One region of the Pseudomonas yamanorum genome, then DNA from elsewhere that is predicted to be linked to it. Evidence: predicted binding sites of a transcription regulator. Region 1 holds the regulator's gene; each other region holds the start of a gene.
The links. Region 1 encodes sigma-54, which starts transcription at its own class of promoters, with help from an activator protein. Its sites were predicted from a motif close to ANTGGCATNNANNTTGCTNT; they were not measured.
Positions count from the first base shown of each region.

Region 2: the regulator sigma-54 is predicted to act here: its motif matches at 2,196-2,215, upstream of glnA (glutamate--ammonia ligase).
Region 3: the regulator sigma-54 is predicted to act here: its motif matches at 3,674-3,693, upstream of glnK (P-II family nitrogen regulator).

Region 1 is NZ_LT629793.1:4,532,599-4,538,164, forward strand. It holds gene rapZ (RNase adapter RapZ) at 1-727, opposite strand, end outside; gene ptsN (PTS IIA-like nitrogen regulatory protein PtsN) at 730-1,194, opposite strand; gene hpf (ribosome hibernation-promoting factor, HPF/YfiA family) at 1,207-1,512, opposite strand; gene BLU46_RS21320 (RNA polymerase factor sigma-54) at 1,588-3,081, opposite strand; gene lptB (LPS export ABC transporter ATP-binding protein) at 3,266-3,991, opposite strand; gene lptA (lipopolysaccharide transport periplasmic protein LptA) at 3,991-4,563, opposite strand; gene lptC (LPS export ABC transporter periplasmic protein LptC) at 4,550-5,122, opposite strand; gene BLU46_RS21340 (KdsC family phosphatase) at 5,131-5,566, opposite strand, start outside.
Region 2 is NZ_LT629793.1:3,034,393-3,039,958, reverse strand. It holds gene BLU46_RS14365 (chorismate mutase) at 3-539, opposite strand; gene glnA (glutamate--ammonia ligase) at 690-2,096, opposite strand; gene thiI (tRNA uracil 4-sulfurtransferase ThiI) at 2,430-3,884, shown strand; gene typA (translational GTPase TypA) at 4,024-5,566, shown strand, end outside.
Region 3 is NZ_LT629793.1:3,670,053-3,675,618, reverse strand. It holds gene BLU46_RS17225 (HAD family hydrolase) at 1-502, shown strand, start outside; gene sutA (transcriptional regulator SutA) at 689-1,015, opposite strand; gene BLU46_RS17215 (secondary thiamine-phosphate synthase enzyme YjbQ) at 1,119-1,544, opposite strand; gene BLU46_RS17210 (ammonium transporter) at 1,754-3,094, opposite strand; gene glnK (P-II family nitrogen regulator) at 3,129-3,467, opposite strand; gene BLU46_RS17200 (accessory factor UbiK family protein) at 3,889-4,149, shown strand; gene cfa (cyclopropane fatty acyl phospholipid synthase) at 4,202-5,314, opposite strand; gene BLU46_RS17190 (LysR family transcriptional regulator) at 5,549-5,566, shown strand, end outside.

The DNA of each region.
Region 1 (5,566 bases):
GGTTGCTGGCCGCAAAACGCGGCAGCCACTTGAGCAGGTAGCTGGAAATGTCCTGGAACATCTCCTCGACATCCGGTTGCGCCGCCAAGTAATCGGCCACAGGTTGGTCCAGCCCGGACTGATCGCGCAGCTCCGGCTTCCAGTACGGGTTGGGCAGGCAGCGCACATCAAACACCAGGTCGGCATCCACAGGCATGCCGCGCTTGAAGCCAAACGACTCCACTAGAAAAGCAGTGCCCGGCTCCGGCTGATTCAGCAGGCGCAGCTTGATCGCATCCCGCAGTTGATACAGGTTCAGGCTGGTGGTGTTGATCTTGAGGTCGGCCAGGTCAATGATCGGTCCCAGCAGTTTGGTTTCGTCCTCGATGGCTTCGGCCAAGGAACGATGGGGACTGCTCAACGGGTGGCGACGACGGGTTTCGGAGAAGCGCTTGAGCAGCGTCTCTTCATCGGCGTCCAGGTACAGCACATCGCAGTGGATGTGCTTGGCCCGTACTTCTTCGAGCAGTTCCGGGAAACGTGTGAGGTGGCTGGGCAGGTTGCGCGCGTCGATCGATACGGCGACCAGCGGTTGCGCGAGCTCAGTGTGAATCAGGGCGCGTTCCGCCAGTTCCGGCAGCAGGCCAGCGGGCAGGTTGTCGATGCAATAGAAGCCGTTGTCCTCAAGAACATTGAGGGCCGTGCTTTTACCTGAGCCGGAACGGCCGCTGACGATGATCAAACGCATGATTAATGCCCGTTTTGTTCATCCAGGACAACCTGATAGAGCGCCTCATTGCTGGGGGCGCTGCGCAGTTTGTCGCGTACTTCTTTGCGGTCGAGCATGCTGGCGATTTGTCGAAGCAGTTCCAGGTGCGCATCGGTGGCGGCTTGCGGGACCAACAGTACAAACAGCAGGTCAACCGGGGCGCCGTCGATGGCATCGAAGTCGATAGGGGCGTCCAGGTGCAGCAGGGCGCTGACTGGAGACTCGCAGCCTTGCAGGCGGCAGTGAGGAATGGCGATGCCGTTGCCAAAGCCGGTCGAGCCGAGCTTTTCACGGGCAATCAGGGCCTCGTACACAGCTTGCGTATCCATTTCGGGCACTTCGCGGCCGATCAGGTTGGCAATTTGTTCGAGGGCACGCTTTTTACTGCCGCCCGGCACGTTCACGAGGGAACGGCCGGGGGTCAGGATGGTTTCAAGTCGGATCATGGGTGGGGAGTGTTAGCGGCCAGTGCCTTGAAGAAGGCTCTGCTGCTTTTCCTTATGCTTTTTAAGTTGGCGGTCAAGCTTGTCTGTGAGCAAGTCGATTGATGCATACATGTCTTCATGTTCGGCATTGGCGACCACTTCGCCACCAGGTATCTGAAGTGTCGCTTCAATTTTCTGCTGAAGCTTGTCGACCTTCATGATGACCTGCACGTTGGTGATCTTGTCGAAATGGCCCTCAAGCTTCCTCAGCTTCAGCTCGACGTATTCGCGCAATGGAGGGGTGACTTCTACATGGTGTCCACTGATGTTGACTTGCATACAGCTTCTCCTTCGTTGCCAGTGCATAAAGCGACGGGTAGGAATACCCGTCACTGGAACGCTATGGCCCGCCCGTCACATCAAACGCTTACGCTCGCTGGAAGGCGCGATCCCAAGGGACTCGCGGTACTTGGCGACGGTTCGACGGGCGACCTGAATGCCTTGTGCCTCCAGTAAACCAGCGATCTTGCTGTCACTCAACGGCTTTTTCTGATTTTCCGCGGCAACCAGTTTTTTGATGATCGCGCGGATCGCCGTGGACGAGCATTCGCCGCCTTCGGAGGTGCTGACGTGGCTGGAGAAAAAGTATTTCAGCTCATAAATACCCCGTGGGGTATGCATGAATTTTTGTGTGGTCACTCGGGAAATCGTTGATTCGTGCATGCCTACCGCCTCGGCGATGTCATGCAGAACCAACGGCTTCATTGCTTCATCGCCGTATTCCAGGAAGCCGCGCTGGTGCTCGACGATCTGGGTGGCGACTTTCATCAGGGTTTCGTTGCGGCTTTGCAGGCTCTTGATGAACCAGCGGGCTTCCTGCAACTGGTTGCGCATGAAGGTGTTGTCGGCGCTGGTGTCGGCGCGGCGTACAAAACCTGCGTATTGCGGATTGACCCGCAGGCGCGGTACCGATTCCTGGTTCAGCTCCACCAGCCAGCGCTCGTTGTCCTTGCGCACGATGACATCGGGCACGACATATTCGGCTTCACTGGACTCGATCTGCGATCCAGGGCGAGGGTTGAGGCTCTGTACCAGCTCGATGATCTGGCGCAGGTCATCTTCCTTGAGCTTCATGCGGCGCATCAGTTGGCTGTAGTCGCGGCTGCCCAGCAGGTCGATATAGTCGGTGACCAGGCGCTGCGCTTCGGCCAGCCATGGAGTCTTGGCCGGCAATTGGCGCAATTGCAGCAGCAGGCACTCGCTGAGGGTGCGGGCGCCGATGCCGGCGGGCTCGAATTGCTGGATGCGGTGCAGGACGGCTTCAATTTCGTCCAGTTCTATGTCCAGTTCCGGGTCGAAGGCCTCGAGGATCTCCTCAAGGGTCTCGTCCAGGTAGCCCTGATTGTTGATGCAATCGATCAGGGTCACAGCGATCAGGCGATCGGTATCGGACATCGGGGCCAGGTTCAGTTGCCAGAGCAAATGGCTCTGCAGGCTCTCGCCGGCGGACGTGCGGGTGGTGAAGTCCCACTCGTCATCATCATTGCTCGGCAGGCTGCTGGCGCTGGTCTGGTAGACGTCTTCCCAGGCGGTGTCCACGGGAAGCTCGTTGGGAATGCGTTCGTTCCATTCGCCTTCCTCAAGGTTGTCCACCGTGGGGGCGGTTTCCTGGTAGGAGGGTTCCTGTACGTCGGGGTTGGGCTTTTGCTCGATGTTGTCGGCCAGCGGGTCTGCATTATCGAAGTCGTCGCCTTCTTCCTGGCGTTCGAGCATCGGATTGGACTCCAGGGCCTCCTGGATTTCCTGTTGCAGGTCCAGGGTCGACAATTGGAGCAGGCGGATGGCCTGTTGCAGCTGCGGTGTCATCGTCAGCTGCTGGCCCATTCTCAGGACTAGCGATGGTTTCATGGCAGGGGCTTAACACCTTATTCGCCGGCGCAATGCGCCATCCACGACAGGGCGCGTGAGCGCCAAACATAAGCAAATTATATGCCTGATATCGGGGGCTTTGCCTAGAGCGCGGTAACAATAAAAATAATGAGGTTTTTATTGACTACCGCGCTCCATGGCGAATGGCCTGATACCACCGTGTTTACAGGCGGAACTCGTGACCCAGATACACTTCCTTGACCAGTTCGTTGGCCAGGATAGTGGCGGAGTCACCTTCGGCAATCAGCTGTCCATCGTTGACGATATACGCGGTTTCGCAGATATCGAGGGTCTCGCGGACGTTGTGGTCGGTGATCAACACACCGATGCCCTTGGCCTTGAGATGATGGATGATCTGCTTGATGTCGCCGACGGAGATCGGGTCGACACCGGCGAATGGTTCGTCCAGCAGGATGAACTTCGGCGCAGTGGCCAGGGCGCGGGCGATTTCCACACGACGCCGCTCGCCGCCGGAAAGGCTCATGCCGAGGTTGTCGCGAATGTGGTTGATATGGAATTCCTGCAGCAGGCTTTCCAGCTCTTTCTTGCGCCCGGCGCGGTCGAGTTCCTTGCGGGTCTCGAGGATGGCCATGATGTTGTCGGAAACCGACAGTTTGCGGAAGATCGATGCTTCCTGGGGAAGATAGCCGATACCCGCCTGCGCACGACCGTGCATAGGCTGGTGGCTCACGTCCAGGTCGTCGATCAGCACGCGGCCTTGATCGGCCTGTACCAGGCCGACGATCATGTAGAAGCAGGTGGTCTTGCCGGCACCGTTGGGGCCGAGCAAGCCGACGATCTGCCCGCTGTCGATCGACAGGCTGACGTCGCGCACGACCTGACGGCTTTTATAGGCCTTGGCCAGATGCTGGGCTTTCAGGGTTGCCATTAATTCGCCTTCTTCGCGTCGGGTTTCGGCGCCGGCTGGGCTGCGCCCGGTTTCTGCTTCGGCTGGATAACCATGTCGATACGCGGCTTCGGCGTACTGATTTTCGAGCCGGTGGCGCGACCGGCCTGGGCAATCTGCTTCACCGTGTCGTAGACGATTTTTTCGCCGTCGGTGGTGTTGCCGTCATTGATGACGCGGGCCTGGTCGATCAGCACGATACGGTTTTGCTGGGCGTGGTACTGGATCGTCTTGCCATAGCCTTTGACCGGCGTAGGGTCGCCCACTTTCTGCAGCTGTTCGAAATACGCCAGGTTGCCCACCGAAGTGACCACGTCGATATCGCCTGCCGGGGTGCGAGTCAGTGTCACGGTATTACCCGTCACTTTCATCGAGCCTTGGGTGATGATCACGCTGCCGGTGTAGGTCGCGATACCTTGCTTGTCATCCAGCTGCGCATCGTCAGCCTGAATGTGGATCGGTTGCTGGCTATCGTTCGGCAGAGCCCAGGCGCTCACGCTTCCCAGTGCTGCGCCCAGGCCGAGCAAAATAGGGAGGGTTTTAACGAGCCTCATACTGTCCTCTTACGTTCGATAGCAGGTGTATCCTGCTTTCTTTCAAATACGCTTTCATTCCCTTGCCAGTCGATACACCGCCAGCGCCGTCAATTCTAACGTCTTGCTCGGTCTGCGCATATTGCTTCTGTGGGAATACGGTCATGCGACTGCTGGTAATAATGGTCTCGCGGTCCTTGGCGTCGGTACGGGCTACGCGAACCGAGTCAATCAATTCCACTTGGGTGCCGTCCGGGTTGACTTCGCCACGCTCGCTGGTGACGTGCCACGGAAATTCGGCACCGCGATACAGGTTCATGTCCGGCTTGGTCAATAAGGTGACCTCGGATGCCTTCAAGTGTTCGACCTTGTCAGAGGTCATTTCATACTGAACCTTGCCATCCGGCAGGTACTGAATGCTGTGGGCGTTGATGGCGTAATAGTCGATAGCGCTCTCGTCAACCTGGGCAACAGGCTTGTCGAGGAAGCGCTCCGGGCTGATATTCCAATAACCGACCGCGAGAAAAACCGCGGCGATGACTGCAAGTATCAGGAAATTGCGAATCTTTTTACTCAGCATAAAACGCTCTATAGGTAGGCGGCGTGGGCCGCTTCAAGGCTGCCTTGGGCGCGCAGAATCAGTTCGCAGAACTCACGGGCGGCGCCTTCGCCGCCACGGGCGGTGGTTACACCATGGGCGTGTTCGCGAACGAACGCCGCAGCATTGGCCACGGCCATGCCCAGGCCGACCCGGCGAATCACCGGCAGGTCGGGTAAATCGTCACCCAGGTACGCAACCTGCTCATAGCTTAGGTTGAGTTGGCCAAGAAGCTCGTCCAGAACCACCAGTTTATCCTCGCGGCCCTGATACAGGTGAGGAATCCCCAGGTTTTGTGCGCGGCGTTCCACAACCGGGGTCTTGCGACCGCTGATGATGCCGGTTTGCACGCCCGCCGCCATCAGCATCTTGATGCCTTGGCCGTCGAGGGTGTTGAAGGTCTTGAATTCGCTGCCGTCTTCCAGG
Region 2 (5,566 bases), 1.5 Mb from region 1:
TTTTAGATTTTATAGAGGCACAGCTCGGCGGTGGCGCGGATCATCGTCAGTTGGTGCATTGGGTCATGTGCGGCCGCGTGATTGGCCTGGGCCAGCCATTGTGGACATTGCGGGTTGCTGCGCTCCGGGGTGAAGTCTGCCAGCTGTTGCAGCAGGCGTTTTTGCAGCAGGTCCAGTTTAGGGCGGATTTGCCCGACCAAATCAGGGCGTGGATCGTTAGGGGCTTTGCCTTGCAGTTGCCAGTCGGACAAGTGGGCGTACTGCACCAATTTGTTCGCCTCGATCTGGGCTGAGAAAAACTGCTCGGCCTGGGCCGGTGCCAGTTTGTAGCTCGGCGCCTGGGCGACGACGCTGGCGATTACGTCCTGCTCCCGCGCACGGTCCTCGACGGGCTTGTGGCTGTCCCATTTGCTCAGGGCCACCTGGTCGGCAATCGCCAGTCGTTCTGCGATGCTGTCGAGCAGTGGGGCGAGGGTGGGTGGTGCGGCGAATACATTGGCGCTGAAGCACAGCAGGGCGAACGCAAGTCGACGTTTCAACGGTGATCTCCTTGTGGGAGCGGGCGTGCCCGCGATGACGGTGTGTCAGTCAATACAACAGATGGCTGACTCTGCGCTATCCCGAGGCAAAAAAAAGACCTCCCGAAGGAGGCCCTTTTTCATCACGCCACGTTAAGCAGCGCTACCGGATCAGCAGCTGTAGTACAGCTCGTATTCCAGTGGGTGTACGAAGGTGCGGACCTTGATTTCTTCTTCGCTTTTCAGGGCGATGTAGGCATCGATAAAGTCGTCGCTGAACACGCCGCCTTTGGTCAGGAACGCACGGCCCTTGTCCAGCTCTTCCAGGGCTTCTTTCAGGCTGCCACACACTTGTGGGATCTCTTTGGCCTCTTCAGGCGGCAGGTCGTACAAGTTTTTGTCGGCGGCGTCGCCAGGGTGGATCTTGTTCTGGATACCGTCCAGGCCCGCCATGACCAGAGCAGCGAAGGCCAGGTATGGGTTGGCTGCCGGATCCGGGAAACGGGCTTCGATACGGCGAGCGCGAGGGCTGGACACGTAAGGAATACGGATCGAAGCGGAACGGTTGCGAGCCGAGTAGGCCAGCATCACTGGCGCTTCGAAACCTGGGACCAGACGCTTGTAGGAGTTGGTCGACGGGTTGGTGAAGCCGTTCAGGGCCTTACCGTGCTTGATGATGCCGCCGATGAAGTACAGGGCGGTGTCGGACAGGCCGGCATAACCTTCGCCAGCGAAGGTGTTCTTGCCTTCTTTGGCGATGGACAGGTGAACGTGCATACCCGAACCGTTATCGCCGTACAGAGGCTTAGGCATGAAGGTAGCGGTACGGCCGTAGGCATCAGCCACGTTGTGAACGCAGTACTTCAGGGTCTGTACTTCGTCAGCCTTGGCAACCAGGGTGTTGAACTTCACACCGATTTCGTTCTGGCCGGCAGTCGCCACTTCGTGGTGGTGAACTTCGATGACCAGGCCCATCTCTTCCATGGCGTTGCACATGGAGGTACGGATTTCGTGGTCGTGGTCGAACGGAGGAACCGGGAAGTAGCCGCCTTTGATACCTGGACGGTGGCCTTTGTTGCCGCCTTCCACGTCCTGGTCGGACATCCACGAACCTTGTTCGGAGAAGATCTTGAACATGGAGCCAGAGATGTCGGACTTGAACTTGACCGAATCAAAGATGAAGAATTCTGGTTCCGGACCTACGAATACGGTGTCGCCGATACCGGTCGACTTCAGGTATTCCTCGGCACGCTTGGCGATCGCACGTGGGTCACGGTCGTAGCCTTGCATGGTCGAAGGCTCGATCACGTCGCAGACGATGATCAGCGTTGGGTCTTCGGTGAACGGGTCGAGTACGGCGGTGCTGTCGTCCGGCATCAGAATCATGTCGGAAGCTTCGATGCCTTTCCAGCCGGCAATGGAGGAGCCGTCGAACATTTTGCCTTCTTCGAAGAAGGCGTCATCCAGCGCGTCGCGAGCCGGCATGGTCACGTGGTGCTGAGTGCCTTTGGTGTCCGTGAAGCGCAGATCAATCCATTTGACGTCATGATCTTTGATGAGTTGAACCGACTTCGACATAGTGTCCTCCGGGTGGCTTCGGGCTGGGGTAGTGGAGTAGCCCTTAGAATGTGGGTGATGCCGGCGCGAATACTCGACCAAGGCAACCTGCCTCACAAGAGAGCAAATTGCATGCCAGTGCCCCGACATGGGTTTTTTGCCACAAAAACGCCCTTATAAAGGTGCAATCCGCTGAAGCGGAAGAAAATGCGCACCGCAATGTAGCGCGAATTTTCGTTTATGACCCGTTTTGGTGCGCGAAAGGTTCGATGCATATTAACTGGTTAAACCTTGAGCGATTTCCGCTATAATCCGCGCCCCCCTTTTTCGGCTGGGCCTGCGCGCGCTGTTTTCATGAAATTAATCGTTAAAGTCTTCCCCGAGATCACCATCAAGAGCCGACCGGTCCGGATGCGTTTCATCCGTCAATTGGCCAAGAATATCCGTGCCGTGCTCCGCGATCTGGACCCGGCTGTGGTGGTGAACGGTGTGTGGGACAATCTCGAACTGGAAACCCGCCTCACAGACCCCAAGGCCTTGAAGGACATGACCGAGCGCCTGAGCTGCGTGCCGGGCATCGCGCATTTCCTGCAGGTCGACGAGTACCCGTTGGGTGACTTCGACGACATCACCGAAAAGTGCAAACAGCACTACGGCGATGTGCTGGCGGGCAAGGTTTTTTCGGTGCGTTGCAAACGCGCCGGCAAGCACCCGTTCAGCTCCATGGATGTCGAGAAATACGTGGGCAGCAAGCTGCGTCGCGAGTGCGGCGCCGCCGGAATTTCCCTGAAAGCGCCACAAATTGAAGTGCGGATGGAAATTCGCGACCAACGGTTGTTTGTGATCCACAGCCAGCACGACAGCATCGGCGGCTACCCGCTGGGTGCCCTGGAACAGACCCTGGTCTTGATGTCCGGCGGTTTCGATTCCACCGTCGCGGCCTACCAGATCATGCGCCGCGGGCTGATGAGCCACTTCTGCTTCTTTAACCTGGGCGGACGTGCACACGAATTGGGCGTGATGGAAGTCGCGCATTACATCTGGAAGAAGTACGGCAGCTCGCAACGGGTCCTGTTTGTCAGCGTTCCGTTCGAGGAGGTCCTGGGAGAAATTCTCGGGAAAGTCGATAACAGTCATATGGGCGTAGTATTGAAGCGTATGATGTTGCGCGCTGCGTCCCGAATCGCGGATCGGCTGGAAATCGACGCATTGGTCACCGGTGAAGCGATTTCCCAGGTGTCCAGCCAGACCCTGCCGAACCTGTCGTTGATCGACTCTGTGACCGAGAAGCTGGTATTGCGCCCGCTGATCGCCAGTCACAAGCAAGACATCATCGACCTGGCGACCCAGATCGGCACGGCGGATTTCGCCAAGCACATGCCGGAATATTGCGGGGTCATCTCGGTGAACCCCAAGACCCACGCCAAACGCAACCGCGTGGAGTACGAAGAACAACAGTTCGACATGGCGGTGCTCGAGCGAGCGCTTGAGAACGCCAAACTGGTGCCGATCGATCGGGTTATCGACGAATTGGGCCAGGATTTGCAGATCGAAGAAGTCAGCGAGGCTCTGGCCGGTCAGATCATCATCGACATCCGTCACCCGGATGCCGCTGAAGACGAGCCGCTGGAAATTGCTGGCATCGACGTACAAACGCTGCCGTTCTATGCATTGAATGCGCGTTTCAAGGAACTGGATGACAGCCGTCAGTACCTGTTGTATTGCGACAAAGGCGTGATGAGTCGCCTGCATGCCCACCATTTGCTCAGTGAGGGGCATGCCAATGTGCGCGTTTATCGACCGAGCTAAGAGCCCGGGGCTGTTTGCCTGTGGCCTGCGTCACCGGCCCCCCGACTCTGCCGTCAAGCTGTAACGGCAAGGCCTGACTCTACTGTTAATCGCTGCCACGACCTGTCAGCACACCGAATCCTCTGATCGAGATACACAAGTGATCGAAAATCTACGCAACATCGCCATCATTGCTCACGTTGACCATGGTAAGACCACCCTGGTAGACAAACTCTTGCGTCAATCCGGCACCCTGGAGCGCAACGAGCTCAACGACGAGCGCGTGATGGACTCCAACGACCAGGAGAAAGAGCGCGGTATTACCATTCTGGCGAAAAACACCGCCATCAACTGGAACGGCTACCACATCAACATCGTGGACACCCCGGGCCACGCCGACTTCGGCGGCGAAGTTGAACGCGTAATGTCGATGGTTGACTCCGTTCTGCTGCTGGTTGACGCTCAAGACGGCCCTATGCCGCAAACCCGTTTCGTGACCAAGAAGGCTTTCGAAGCCGGCCTGCGTCCAATCGTGGTCATCAACAAGGTTGACCGTCCAGGCGCGCGTCCGGACTGGGTTCTGGACCAGATCTTCGACCTGTTCGACAACCTGGGTGCTACCGAAGAACAGCTGGACTTCAAAGTCGTCTACGCCTCGGCCCTGAACGGCATTGCCGGTCTGGAACACACCGACATGGCTGAAGACATGACCCCGCTGTACCAGTCGATCGTCGACAACGTACCTGCGCCGAAAGTCGACCGCGATGGTCCGTTCCAGATGCAAATCTCCGCACTGGACTACAACAGCTTCCTGGGTGTTATCGGCGTTGGCCGTATCGCTCGTGGTCGCATCAAGCCGAACACTCCGGTTGTCGCTATCGACGCCGACGGCAAGAAGCGCAACGGTCGTATCCTGAAGCTGATGGGTCACCACGGCCTGCACCGCATCGACGTTGAAGAAGCAGCTGCCGGCGACATCGTCTGCATCAGCGGCTTCGACCAGCTGTTCATCTCCGACACGCTGTGCGACCCACTGAACGTCGAAGCGATGAAGCCGCTGACCGTTGACGAACCAACCGTTTCCATGACCTTCCAGGTAAACGACTCGCCTTTCTGCGGTAAAGAAGGCAAGTTCGTGACCTCCCGGAACATCAAGGAGCGTTTGGACAAAGAGCTGCTGTACAACGTTGCTCTGCGCGTTGAAGAAGGCGACTCGGCTGACAAGTTCAAAGTCTCCGGCCGTGGTGAGTTGCACCTCTCGGTACTGATCGAAACCATGCGTCGCGAAGGCTTCGAAATGGGTGTTGGTCGTCCGGAAGTGATCATCCGTATGGTTGACGGCGTGAAGCACGAACCGTACGAAAACGTGACCATCGACCTGCCGGAAGAATCCCAAGGTTCGATCATGGAACAGATCGGTATCCGTAAAGGCGACCTGACCAACATGGTTCCGGATGGCAAGGGCCGTGTGCGCCTTGAGTACAACATCCCGGCTCGTGGCTTGATCGGTTTCCGTAACGAGTTCCTGACCCTGACCTCCGGTGCAGGCATCCTGACCTCGATCTTCGACCGTTACGACGTGATGAAGTCCGGCGACATGTCCGGCCGTCAGAACGGCGTGCTGGTTTCGGTAGCTACCGGTAAGGCGCTGACTTACTCGCTGGAAACCCTGCAAGCTCGCGGCAAACTGTTCCTGGGTCACG
Region 3 (5,566 bases), 860 kb from region 1:
CAGCGTGTTGCGTCAAAAGGTGCTGCAACATGCTTTCGAGGAAGCCGGATACCCGTTGCCGGAAGCGGCGCAGATGGCGGACGTGTGCTTTGAAGCGTTCATCCACGCCCGGCATCAACTCACCGTATTCCCCGAAGCGGAACCGATGCTGCAAGCGCTTCGCCGCGACTATCTGCTGGGGGTGATTACCAACGGCAATGCCGATGTGCAGCGTGTGGGGCTGGCGGATTACTTTCACTTTGCACTCCGGGCTGAAGACATTGGTATTGCCAAGCCGGATGCGCGGTTGTTCCAGGAGGCCCTGCAGCGCGGTGGCGTAGCGCCGAGCGCTGCGGTGCACGTTGGCGATCATCCGGGGGATGACATAGCCGGTGCGCAGCAGGCGGGGCTGCGGGCGGTGTGGTTCAACCCGGCGGGCAAGGTCTGGGAGGCCGAGAAGTTGCCGGATGCCGAGATTCGCAGCCTGACCGAGTTGCCAGCACTCCTGACCCGCTGGAAGTGACCCCGAACTTACCGTAGCAGCTGCCGAGCCTTGGCGAGGCTGCGTTTGCGGTGTGTCAGGCAGGCCGCCAACGCAGCCTCGCCAAGGCTCGACAGCTGCTACGAGAACGGACGAAATCCCATTTTGTAGCGCTCATGAAAAAGCCCGCAGCGACGGCGGGCTTTTTCAGCAAGCAAACAGCAAGCCTTAGATAGGCCGGCTGCCGTACTTGTTATCAGGCTTCTTCGGTGGATCTGCCACCACGTTAGCCTCGACTTCCTGCACTTTGCCGCCTTTAGCGAGGAACTCTTCCATCGCACGGGCCAGCGCATCGCGCTCTTTGTTCTTGGCTTCTACGCTCGGCAGTTCGTCAACCGACACCGCAGCCTTGGCTTTGCCCTTGGCTACCGGGACCGGTGCATCATCGCCACCGTCGTCGTCAGCCACGTCTTCGGCAGCCGCCTCAAGACCTTCTTCGGTTTCGTCGTCGTCGCCTACTTCGAGGTCGTCGTTTTCCAGATCATCGTCGCTCATGTTCTACCTCATGACTTGCGAAAAGCAGATTAGTTATAGCCCAGCTTCGCCGCCTGTCGACGGCCGCCGGAAAAAAATCAACATCCACCGGATCACCAGTGGCTTATGCCCCATCACCGTGCAAGGTGGCGAGGACTTTACGAGCACCGCCATGATCACGGTGCTCGCCCAGATAAACACCTTGCCAGGTCCCCATCGCCAAGCGGCCGGCCCTTACCGGCAAACTCAGCTGACAGCCCAGCAGACTGGCCTTGAAGTGCGCCGGGAGATCATCCGGACCTTCGTCGTTGTGTTCATATCCCGCCATGCCTTGCGGCACCAGCGCATTGAAAAAACGCTCGAAGTCACGGCGAACCGCCGGGTCGGCATTCTCGTTGACCGTCAACGAGGCCGAGGTGTGCTGCAGCCACAAATGCAACAGGCCCACCCGACAGGCCTTCAATTCAGGCAAGCCGGCGAGCAACTCGTCCGTCACCAGATGAAAGCCCCGGGGCTTGGCCCGCAGGGTTATCAGGGTCTGTTGCCACATACAGTTCTCCGCCTATCGGCGCGCATTCTAGCGCGCTCAGGGAAAAAACAAAGTGCCGAATACGCCTACATGCCTGTAAGACATTCGCACGCTGAAAAGTGCGGTGTGGATCCCATCACAAAGTCGCCAAAAAACCCATACACCTTTAGCCACAGACAAACCCCAGGCAAAAAAATGCCCGGCAAGCCGGGCATCTTTTTTTCGCGTACTTACAAGTTGTAGCCGCGCTCGTTGTGTTGCGCCAGGTCGAGGCCGACAGCCTCTTCTTCTTCGGTCACCCGCAGGCCCATCACAGCGTCCAGCACCTTGAGGATGATGAACGTCACGATGGCGGTGTAGATGACGGTGAAGCCGACGCCTTTGCACTGGATCCAGACTTGTGCAGCGATATCAGTGGTGGTGGCGTTGAAGCCGCCCATCGCTGGTGCCGCGAACACACCGGTCAGGATCGCGCCGAGGATACCGCCGATACCGTGTACGCCGAAGGCGTCCAGGGAGTCGTCGTAGCCCAGTTTGCGTTTCAGGGTAGTGGCGCAGAAGAAGCACACTACACCGGCCGCCAGGCCGATCACCAGGGCGCCCATCGGGCCCACGGTGCCCGCAGCTGGAGTGATTGCCACCAGGCCAGCAACCACACCCGAGGCAATGCCCAGCGCGCTTGGCTTACCGTGGGTGACCCACTCGGCGAACATCCAGCCCAGCGCCGCCGCAGCGGTAGCGATCTGGGTGACCAGCATCGCCATACCGGCAGTGCCGTTGGCCGCAGCAGCGGAGCCGGCGTTGAAGCCGAACCAGCCGACCCACAGCATGGCCGCGCCCACCAGGGTGTAACCGAGGTTGTGCGGTGCCATTGGGGTGGTTGGGAAGCCTTTGCGCTTGCCGAGTACCAGGCACGCTACCAGGCCGGCAACACCGGCGTTGATGTGCACCACGGTGCCGCCTGCGAAGTCCAGTACGCCCCAGTCGCCCAGCAACGAACCCGGACCGCCCCATACCATGTGGGCAATCGGTGCGTAGACCAGGGTGAACCAGACGCCCATGAAGATCAGCATCGCGGAGAACTTCATACGCTCGGCGAACGCACCGACGATCAGCGCCGGGGTGATGATCGCGAAGGTCATCTGGAAGGTCACAAACACGGCTTCAGGGAACAACGCCGCCGGGCCGGTGATGCTGGCCGGGGTCACACCCGAAAGGAACAGTTTGGACAAGCCACCCACAAAGGAGTTGAGGTTGACGACGCCTGCTTCCATACCGGTGGTATCGAACGCCATGCTGTAGCCGTAGACGAACCACAGGATGGTGATCAGGCCGGTGATGGCGAAGCACTGCATCATCACGGAAAGAATGTTTTTGGAGCGAACCATGCCGCCGTAGAACAGCGCGAGGCCTGGAATGGTCATGAACAGTACCAGCGCGGTGGACGTAAGCATCCACGCAGTGTCGCCGGAATTGAGGACTGGAGCTGGTACTGGGTCCGCCGCCATGGCCAGGGCCGGCATTACGAGGGACAACAGGGCTCCTAGCCCTGCGAATTTACGCAGAGTCATATTGTTTTCTCCTGGGGCGTTGGGGTTTGGCGGCTTAGATTGCGTCGGTATCGGTTTCGCCGGTACGGATGCGAATAGCCTGTTCCAGATTGACCACGAAGATCTTGCCGTCACCGATCTTGCCGGTGTTGGCGGCCTTGGTTATCGCCTCGATAACCCGGTCAAGATCCTTGTCGTCAATGGCGACATCAATCTTCACCTTTGGCAGGAAATCGACCACGTATTCCGCGCCGCGATACAGCTCGGTGTGACCCTTCTGCCGACCGAAGCCTTTGACCTCAGTAACGGTAATGCCCTGCACGCCGATCTCGGACAGTGACTCGCGTACATCGTCCAACTTGAACGGCTTGATGATGGCAGTGACTAGCTTCATGAAAACTCTCTCCCGAATTGGTGGACTTGCCCCAGGAAAACAAACCCGTCTCAAGTCTAAGCGCAGTGCCTGGCTTTGTAACGCTTCGTCGCCTTGGCATTTGCCATTGCGACGCTCGCTAACCACTGGTGACGAAACACCTACCCCGCTCCGTCGGCGCACTGCATCGTCACAGCGACTGCATCAGTGCATGGGTCATGATCGTCTAAGCAGAAAGCTTGCCAGCTCCGTAAAAATCACTGAAATCAGTCCTTTGTTCGCTCGCGCCCACCTACCGGGCGCCACGACGGCGAAGATACGCACGAAAACGGTGCGCGACCGCCCGTCCCCATGCGCGAAAAGCGTGCGCCACCGCTGCTGGAAATGACTATAGACGCTGCGTGATACACTGCCGGCCAACAGATTTTCCGGACGATTTCCCATGCTCGCGCCCAAAGACCTCCTCGACGCCCTGAGCGGCCACGCCTCCCGCCTGTTCAGCAGCGACACGCCGCTGCCACGCAATGAAATTGAAAGCCAGTTCAAGGCGCTGCTGCAAAGCGGTTTCAGCAAGCTGGATCTGGTAAGCCGGGAAGAGTTTGATAGCCAGATGGTGGTGTTGGCGCGCACTCGGGCGCGGTTGGAAAGCCTTGAGGCCAAGGTGGCGGAGCTGGAAGCGCGATTGACGCCGGCCGCCGAATAAACCGGCCCAACCGGGGCAGGTTTCGCCTGTCCCCGTTAAACCGCTGTAACCCTCAGCTCACCCGCTGATACCCGCCGACAACGCCCTTCTTCGACAATACCCACTGCCACAACTGGATATCCCGCGCGCGAAACGCCCCTGCACACGACAGCAGGTAATAGCGCCACATCCGGTAGAAACGCCGCCCGAAGGTTTCGGCGAAGTCCGGCCAAGCCAGTTCGAAGTTCTCGCACCAGGCCATCAGTGTCTTGTCGTAATCGGCGCCAAAGTTGTGCAAATCCTCGGCAACAAACAGCCCGTCCATGGCGTCGCCGATCTGCCCGATCGAGGGCAAATCACCGTTGGGAAAGATGTATTTGTCGATCCACGGGTCCGGCGTGCTGTTGCGTTGGTTCTTGCCGATGGTGTGCAACAGGAACAGGCCGTCGTCCTTCAGGCAGCGGTTGGCCACCTCCATATACGCCCGATGGTTCTTGCGCCCCACATGCTCAAACATGCCGACGCTGGCGATATGGTCGAATTGCTCGTCGATGTCCCGATAGTCCTGCAAACGAAACTCGATCGGCAGATGTGCATACTTGGCGCGGCCCCACTCCGCCTGCTCCTTGGAGATGGTCACACCCACGCACTCCACGCCATAGTGCTCGGCCGCATGGCTCATGAAACTGCCCCAGCCACAGCCGATATCCAGCACGCGCATGCCCGGCTTGAGACCGAGCTTTTTACAGATCAGGTCCAGCTTGGCGAACTGCGCCTGCTCCAGGGTGGTGGCATCTTTCCAGTAGCCACAGGTGTACGTCATGCGCGAGTCGAGCATGCGCGCGTAGAAGTCATTGCCAAGGTCGTAGTGCGCCTCGCCGACTTGCCAGGCGCGCTTCTTGTTTTGCAGATTCAGCCAGCGGGAGCTGAACGCGTGAAACAACAAGGTGGCCGGGTTGGCCTGGTCGATCACCCCAGAGCGCATGAGGCGGTAGAAAAACTCATCCAGCGCCTCGGCGTCCCAACCGCCATCCATGTAGTCCTCGCCAAGGCCAAGGTTGCCTTTGGCCAGGGCCAGGTCGAACGTAGCACTGTGGTGCAGTTGCATATCCGCAGCCGACGGCCCGTTTACCTCAATCTGCGCCTGCGCCAGCAACTCCTTAACGAAGCGCGCTCCCTGAGACATCTCATCAGAACCGGAAAAAGAATGACGCGTTTTGTTAAGCACAATTGCTCTCCAGAAATAGCGTTGCCTTTGATTCATACACTGCGAGAAATCTGGCCATGGAAGCGTCTGGCAAGGCCCTCAAGGCATCACCGGGTACGCTGGCTGGGAACAGATGTAACAAATCTTATCCAGCCATTTTTTAAAGATATAATGAATTAATCTTATGAAAACCATGCGAAATTGGAATGCAAAATGGACATCAGGGCGCTT